2 regions of the Bradyrhizobium sp. AZCC 1693 genome follow, and region 2 is predicted to be linked to the other one. Evidence: predicted binding sites of a transcription regulator. Region 2 holds the regulator's gene; the other holds the start of a gene.
The links. Region 2 encodes PhoB, which activates phosphate uptake and scavenging genes when phosphate is short. Its sites were predicted from a motif close to TGTCATNNANCTGTCAT; they were not measured.

Region 1 (4,067 bases), 2.2 Mb from region 2:
GTAAAACATGGCGCTTCCGTCGCCGAGCCCTTGAACTGATTGACCATCTGGCATTCCGTCATCGCGATCGAACCGAGCGGAACGGCGAAGCCGGCATCCTCTGCCATGAATTCCACCTCCACCTCGCCGAAACGAATCTCGCCGGCAAAGGGGTGGTTGCGGCCATAGCCGCGCTGCGAGGAATATCCGAGCGCCAGCAGAAAGCCCTCGTCGGCGCGCGCCAGATTTTGCAGGCGCAGATCGCGATCCGCAGGGAAATTGAGCGGCTCGCGTGTCAGATCGCCGACGGGAGCGTCAGGATCCGCGACCGGCGACGGCTCGATCAGGCCATCGCGGCCAAGAATGTCGGTCACGCGCGGGGTCGCCGCGGCGGCGGCTTCCCCGGCCGTCGGAGCCTCGGGCGCGAACCCCTCGGCGAGTTGGGGGTCGAGCAGGCGATGGGTGTAATCGAACGTCGGACCAAGAATTTGCCCACCCGGAATATCCTTGAACGTGGAGGAAATCCGGCGGCGCACCTGCATCGCGCCGGTGTCGACCGGCTCGGTCGCGCCGAAACGTGGCAGCGTGGCGCGGAAAGCGCGCACCAGGAAGATCGCCTCGATCAGGTCGCCGCGCGCCTGCTTGATGGCGAGCGCCGCCAATTCGCGGTCGTAGAGCGAGCCTTCGGTCATGACGCGGTCGACGCCAAGCGAAAGCTGCTCGGAGATCTGGGCCAGCGACAATTCGGGAACGTCGCGGTCGCCGCGCCGCTCATGCGCCAGCAGGCGATGGGCGTTCTCGATGGCGCGCTCGCCTCCCTTGACGGCAACATACATGGTCAGCCTCCCCTCACGAGCCGGGTCGTGCGCGGTATGGCGACGATGGAATCGTCATGAACCAGCACGACATCGATGCCGCGCGGAAACAGTGCGGCGTTGATGGCCAACCGCTCGAACAGATCCCGCGGCCGGATTGAAGCGCGCAGCGTCGCCGAGCCGTCGATGCCGGGGCCCTGCAACTCGACCACGGGGCCATCCGTCAGGCTTTCGACCTGCAGAACCAGCGTCGTCGAGCGATCCGGATACTCATTGCTGCCGAACGCGAAGCGATCGAGCGCCGGAAGGTTTTCGGGATCTCCTATCAGCGCAAAACTGGCGATCGATGAATCCGTAACGACCGGCGCGCTGGTGTGGAACTTGAGCCACTCGGCGACATCCGCTGTCGCCGACATCCAGCCATCGAGCCAGACCGGCGTATCGTGGTCGAACAGGGTCAGCGCGATCGCGGCGGCGCCGCGCATCATCGTATCAGGCGCACCCGCTGCAGGCTGGATACGCTGAACGCTGCCGGGACGCGCCATTGCGTCCATGACGGACCGAAAGGTCGATTGCGCCGACAATACCTTGTCGGCAAATCCTGCGGGCAATTCGGCAACGCTCGTCATGTCAGCCCTCACCGCGCACCAGTGTGTAGAAATCGACCCGTGTTGCCGCGGCCTCCGCGACCTTGCGGTTTTGCCTTTCGATCATCACCGCACGCAGCGGTGCGACGACATGGGTTTCGATCGCACCAGCGAGCTCAGCCGACTGCACCATGGCGTCGCACAGCGCGATCAGCCTGGCCTTTTCCCGGTCGCGGCCCAGCGTGTAGCCAAAGCCGACCTCGCCAGTCGACAGCCGCACCGCGGCACGCGATACCGTCGCCTCGCCGAGATTGAACGGCGCACCGTCGCCGCCGACGCGGCCTCGCACCATCACGAGACCATTCTCGGGCTCACGCAGGTTTTCGTGGATCGGCAACACGATCGTCCCGAGACGCCCTTCTATGTCGGCTATTGCGGAATGAGCCAGCACCGCCATCACAGCCTTGCGCCGCGCCTGCCCGCCACCTTCGTTTTCCATACTTTCGTCGCTCGCCATCATATCGGCCTTGCCGGAATCAAGTTGTCTATGATACTAGACAACTTGATAACGAAGCGCCATGACGATTTCGTGACACCGAGGTGATTTTTGCCGATGCCCCATTTCGTTCCATGAGCGTCCAGGACGCGCCCTCCGGCGTCGCCTTGTGGCGGCAGGTCGCCGACGGCATCGAGCGCGGCATCGCCGACGGCCGCTTTGTTGCCGGCGAAAAGCTGCCGGGCGAGATCGAGATCGCCGAAACCTATCGGGTCAACCGCCACACCGTTCGCCGGGCGCTGGCCACGCTCGCCGAACGCGGCCTGGTGCGCGCCGAGCGCGGCAGCGGCACCTATGTCGAGACCCGGCGCCTCGCCTATCCCCTGCGCTCACGGACGCGCTTTTCTGAAATCGTCGGCGCCGGCGGCCGGGAGCCGCGCGGCCAATTCATCGACGCGACGGAGGAAGAAGCCACGCGCGAGCTGGCGCGAGAGCTTGGATTGAAGACCGGGGCGCCGCTGATCCGGATCGAATCGGTGCGGCTCGCCGACCGCGTGCCCATCTGCGTCAGCACCACCTGGCTTTCGGCCGAACGCTTCCCCGACGCCGGGAAGGTGTTCGCCAATCTGCGCTCGATGACCAAGCTGCTGGCGCATTACGGCATCCGGGATTTTCGCCGCGCGTCGACCCGGATCACCGCCGGTATCGTGGACGCGACCGACGCCGCGCGGCTAGACCTCGCGCTCGGACGTCCGGTGCTCGTGGTCGATAGCACCGACGTCGATACTGGTGGCGAGCCACTGACGACCAAGCGTTCGCGTTTTGCAGCGGAGCGCGTCGAGTTCTTGGTAGAGAATGGTTTGTAGGGTCCGCAAAGCGGGGCGTGCCCACCATTGGCGCCTGTGCGGGCCAATGGTGGGCACGGCGCTAACGCGCCTCTGCCCACCCTACAAAGTACCTACGCGACCGCCCGCTGTCCGATGATGGCAAAACGCAGTTTGCCCGAGATCCAGTCGATCGCGGCCACTGCGACCAAAATCATCAGGATCAGGAACGAGACCTTCTGCCACTCCAGCACGCGAATTTGCTCGGCCAGTTGCAGACCGATGCCGCCCGCCCCGACGATACCGATGATGGTGGCCGAGCGGGTATTCGATTCGATGAAGTAAAGCACCTGCCCCGCGATAACAGGCAGCACCTGGGGCATCAGGCCGAAGCGTATTTCGTGCAGCGCGTCGCCGCCGGAAGCCCTGATCCCCTCGACCTGCTTCCTGTCGGCGGCTTCGATGGCCTCGGAAAACAATTTGCCGAACGCGCCGAAGTCGGACAGCGCGATCGCCAGCACACCGGCAAACGGGCCGAGGCCAACAACGTTGATCCACACCAGCGCCCAGATCAGCGTATCGACACCGCGGATGGAATCAAGGAACCGCCGCACCGGGAAGCGAAGCAGGTTCGACGGAATGATGTTCCGCGCCGCCAGCAGGCTGACCGGCAGTGCCGCCACGGCAGCCAGGGTCGTGCCGAGCAGCGCGATCGACAGCGTCTCACCGAGGGCTGCGAGATAGGCGGGCAGCGAGGAGCCGGGATCGGGTGGAATCATCATCACCGTGATCCAGCCGAGCTGGCTCAGGCCCGACACCAGTTTGGCCGGCGAGAAGCCGAGATCGACCAGCCCGAACACGAAGATCGCGAACACAGCCAACATCACCGCCGGCATGGCGAGGCGCGCCGATGCGGGCCGGTCGAAGACATCAGGGTATTTGGTCCGGAGCGCGCCTGTATCCGGTTTCGGCAACTGGCTCATGCGCGAGCCTCCTTGCCGAACAGTTTTCCGCGCAGCCAGCCGGTCGTGATATCGATGACGAAGACGGTGACGATGATGGTGACGAGGATCGCGCTGACGTCGGAGTAATAGAACTTGCGGATCGCGACGACGAGCTCCTGCCCGATGCCGCCGGCGCCAACAAAACCCATCACCGAGGCCTCGCGGACATTGATCTCAAAGCGCAGCAGCGCATAGCTGGCATAACCCGCCGTGACCTGCGGCAACACCGCAAAGCGCATGCAGGAGAGCCAGCTTGCGCCGGTCGAGCGCACACCCTCTACCGGTTTCATGTCGGCGTTCTCGACAATCTCGGAGAACAACTTTCCGAGCGCGCCGGCGGAATGTACGGCGATTGCAAATAC
Region 2 (4,067 bases):
TCTCGGCGCCGAGAGGACATCCAAATGACCGATCTCTCCGTATCCGTGAGTTCCGCGAGCGGGCCCGTTCCGCAGGTGGCGCTGCCCGAGGCTGCGCCCAAGGTGACCGCGCGCGGCCTGAACTTCTACTATGGCGAGCACCATGCGCTGAAGAACATCAACCTGACGCTCGGCACAAACCGCGTCACCGCCTTCATCGGCCCGTCCGGCTGCGGCAAATCCACGCTGCTGCGGATCTTCAACCGGATGTACGATCTCTACCCCGGCCAGAAGGCGACCGGTCAATTGATGCTCGACCAGACCAACATCCTCGACCCCAAGCTCGACCTCAATCTGCTGCGGGCCCGCGTCGGCATGGTGTTCCAGAAGCCGACGCCGTTCCCGATGACGATCTACGAAAACATCGCCTTCGGTATCCGCCTCTACGAAAAGATCTCCAAGTCCGAGATGGACGGCCGGGTCGAGAAGGCGCTGCGCGGCGGCGCGCTGTGGAACGAGGTCAAGGACAAGCTGAATGCAAGCGGCCTGTCGCTGTCCGGCGGCCAGCAGCAGCGGCTCTGCATCGCCCGCACGGTTGCGGTACGGCCCGAGGTGATCCTGTTCGACGAGCCGTGCTCGGCGCTGGATCCGATCTCGACCGCCAAGATCGAGGAGCTGATCCAGGAACTGGCGGAGGACTACACCATCGCGATCGTCACCCATAACATGCAGCAGGCGGCCCGCGTCTCCGACAAGACCGCCTTCATGTATCTCGGTGAACTGATCGAGTTCGACGACACCAGCAAGATTTTCACCTCGCCCGGCGATCGCCGCACGCAGGACTACATCACCGGCCGTTTTGGTTGAGGAGATAACACATGGGTTCTGAACACACCGCCAAGGCGTTCGACAGCGATCTCCAGGAACTGACCCGTCTCGTCGCCGAGATGGGTGGCCTGTCGGAGCGCATGATCACCGAATCCGTCGACGCGCTGGTCCGTCGCGACGTAGCGCTTGGCAAGCGCGTCGTCGCCGCCGACGTCGAGATCGACCGCCTGCAGCATCTGATCGAGGAACGCGCGGTGCTGACCATCGCCCGCCGCCAGCCGATGGCGATCGACCTGCGCGAAATCGTCGGCGCCATGCGGGTCGCCACCGATCTGGAACGGATCGGCGACCTCGCCAAGAACATGGGCAAGCGCGTCGCGGCGCTGGAGAACGATTTCCAGCCGCTCAAGCTGATGCGCGGCCTCGAACACATGACCGACCTGGTGCTGTCGCAGGTCAAGTCGGTGCTGGACGCCTATGCGGCGCACGATCTGCCGGCGGCGATGGCGGTGTGGAAGGGCGACGAGGAAGTCGACGCCATCTGCACCTCGCTGTTCCGCGAACTCCTGACCTACATGATGGAAGATCCGCGCAACATCTCGTTCTGTATTCATTTGATGTTCTGCGCCAAGAACATCGAGCGGATCGGCGATCACGCCACCAACATCGCCGAAACCGTGTTCTACATGATCGAGGGTCAGCAGATGCTCGACGAGCGCCCGAAGGGCGACATGACGACGTTTGCCACCACCGTACCGAACACTTGAGGACAGCAGAATGAGCGCGCGCATTATGGTGGTCGAGGACGAGGAAGCGCTGACCACGCTGTTGCGCTACAACCTCGACGCCGAAGGCTATGAGGTCGAAACCGTCGGCCGCGGCGACGATGCGGATACGCGGCTGAAGGAGCGCGTGCCCGATCTCGTCGTGCTCGACTGGATGCTGCCGGGGCTGTCCGGCATCGAGCTCTGCCGCCGCCTGCGCGCCCGGCCGGAGACCAAGCAATTGCCGATCATCATGCTCACGGCACGCGGCGAGGAGAGCGAGCGGGTGCGGGGCCTGGCGACCGGCGCCGACGATTACATCGTAAAACCGTTCTCGGTGCCGGAACTGCTGGCGCGGGTGAAGGGCCTGTTGCGGCGCGCAAGCCCCGAGCGGCTCGCCACGGTGCTCACCTATGGCGACATCGAACTGGATCGCGAGAAACGCCGCGTCGCGCGTTCGGGCCGCCAGATCGATCTCGGCCCGACCGAGTACCGCTTGCTGGAATTTTTCCTCGAACATCCCGGCCGCGTCTTCAGCCGCGAGCAATTGCTCGACAGCGTCTGGGGCCGCGACATCTATATCGACGAGCGCACCGTCGACGTCCATATCGGCCGTCTGCGCAAACTGCTCAATCCCGGCCGCGAGCAGGACCCGATCCGCACCGTGCGCGGCGCGGGTTATGCGCTGGATGACCGGTTTGCGAAGGTGGAGCCGTAAGGCTCCAGCGCGTCACCCGCACTCCATCGTCGTCCCCGCGAACGCGGGGACCCATAACCACAAATCTCGATTGTTGAAATGCGCTGGAGCCCCAGCGTGACATAACCACGAACGCCTGTGGTTATGGGTCCCTGCGTTCGCAGGGACGACAACTGCTGCCGCGTGCCCTTACCTTGTCTGCTTCGGCGCCTGCCGCCGCCGGTCGGCGGCGGGCTGATAGGCGATGCGCGAGTGGTGCGCGCAATAGGGCAGGCCGGTAAGCGCCCTGCCGCCGCAGAAGAAGAATTCCGGGCTCGAGGGATCGCCGACCGGCCAGTGGCAGGTCGCCTCGTTCAGTTCGAGCAGCGACAGCCGCTGGCTCATCGGCACCACGTTGTCGAAGGCGATCGGATCCGGCTCCATCTCGACCTCGAAGGCGTGCGCAAGCGCGGTGTTGCCGCGCGAGACCGGGCGCGACACCCGCATCATCTGTTGCGCCGGGCGCGCCTTGCGCTGCCGCGGGGCCGCCGAGGAGGGGCTCTTGGCGCGGCCGGACAGGCCCAGCCGGTGCACTTTGCCGATCACAGCGTTTCGCGTCACATTTCCGAGTTCCGCGGCGATCTGGCTGGCCGATAATCCGGCTTCCCAGAGCTTTTTCAGTTGCTCGACGCGATCGTCGGACCAGGTCAATACCGTCATCGCATTCTTCCCTTCGCATCGCGCCGGCCAATCAGGGGCAGCGCTGGCGACGTCATTCGTCTCAAAAATCCCTGCGGTCAGAATCCCTTAGCCCTCGCCGGGCGCGAAAACCGCGCCCGAACGTTTACGCCGTACAAAATGGACTCTAGGGATCAGAACTGCCGCACGAGATGTCGTACCCGACAGCCCAAACGCTACAATATGGCGTGACTCGGGCGCAAGAGTCCGGGCCCGCGCGTCCACATGTTCCGACATCTAGGCATTGCACTGCGTGTTTTCCACCACACCGCAATCTTACGGATTTCCTTAATCTTGCGGTGCAGGAAAGGCGGCTTCGTGGCGTGTTGACAGCGCCCCCCGCCCACATAGAATACCTCGCACGTGCCGCCCTTAAGAGGCGGCACGTTTCGTTTTCGCAAGACCGGCCGTTGCCGCGTTCGCGCCAATGCACGCGTGTGCTCCGCGGCAGGTCTTACCTTCAGTGCAAACCTTTTGTGATCGCCATGACCAATAGCGCCACGTCGCATCTGCTCCCCGTCTTTGCCAGGGTCGATCTCGGCTTCGAAAGCGGCGAGGGCTGCTGGCTGACCGCGACCAATGGCGAGCGCTATCTCGACTTCACCTCGGGCGTCGCGGTCAATGCGCTGGGTCACTGCCATCCGCATCTGATCAAGGCGCTGCAGGAACAGTCGACAAAACTCTGGCACATGTCGAACCTGTTCAAGAGCCCGGATGGCGAGAAGCTTGCCGCGCGGTTGTGCGAACAGAGCTTTGCCGACCTCGTGTTCTTCTGCAATTCCGGTGCGGAAGCGATGGAAGGCGTGATCAAGGTCGTGCGCCGCTATCAATTCTCCAAGGGTCATCCCGAACGCTATCGGCTCATCACCTTCGAGGGCGCGTTCCACGGCCGCACGCTCGGCACGCTCGCCGCAACCGGCTCCGCCAAATATCTCGAAGGTTTTGGGCCGCCGATGGACGGCTTTGACCAGGTGCCGCACGGCGATCTCGAAGCGGTGAAGAAGGCGATCGGGCCGCACACCGCGGGCATTCTGATCGAGCCGGTGCAGGGCGAGGGCGGTGTGCGCTCGGCGCCGCAATCC

Region 1: the regulator PhoB is predicted to act here: its motif matches at 1,960-1,976, upstream of phnF (phosphonate metabolism transcriptional regulator PhnF).

What each region holds. Positions count from the first base shown of each region.
Region 1 is NZ_JAZHSD010000001.1:2,201,931-2,205,997, forward strand. It holds gene V1293_RS10740 (carbon-phosphorus lyase complex subunit PhnI) at 1-815, opposite strand, end outside; gene phnH (phosphonate C-P lyase system protein PhnH) at 818-1,423, opposite strand; gene phnG (phosphonate C-P lyase system protein PhnG) at 1,425-1,880, opposite strand; gene phnF (phosphonate metabolism transcriptional regulator PhnF) at 2,012-2,743, shown strand; gene phnE (phosphonate ABC transporter, permease protein PhnE) at 2,836-3,684, opposite strand; gene phnE (phosphonate ABC transporter, permease protein PhnE) at 3,681-4,067, opposite strand, start outside.
Region 2 is NZ_JAZHSD010000001.1:4,410,905-4,414,971, reverse strand. It holds gene pstA (phosphate ABC transporter permease PstA) at 1-28, shown strand, start outside; gene pstB (phosphate ABC transporter ATP-binding protein PstB) at 25-846, shown strand; gene phoU (phosphate signaling complex protein PhoU) at 858-1,574, shown strand; gene phoB (phosphate regulon transcriptional regulator PhoB) at 1,585-2,289, shown strand; gene V1293_RS21125 (GcrA family cell cycle regulator) at 2,458-2,967, opposite strand; gene V1293_RS21120 (aspartate aminotransferase family protein) at 3,471-4,067, shown strand, end outside.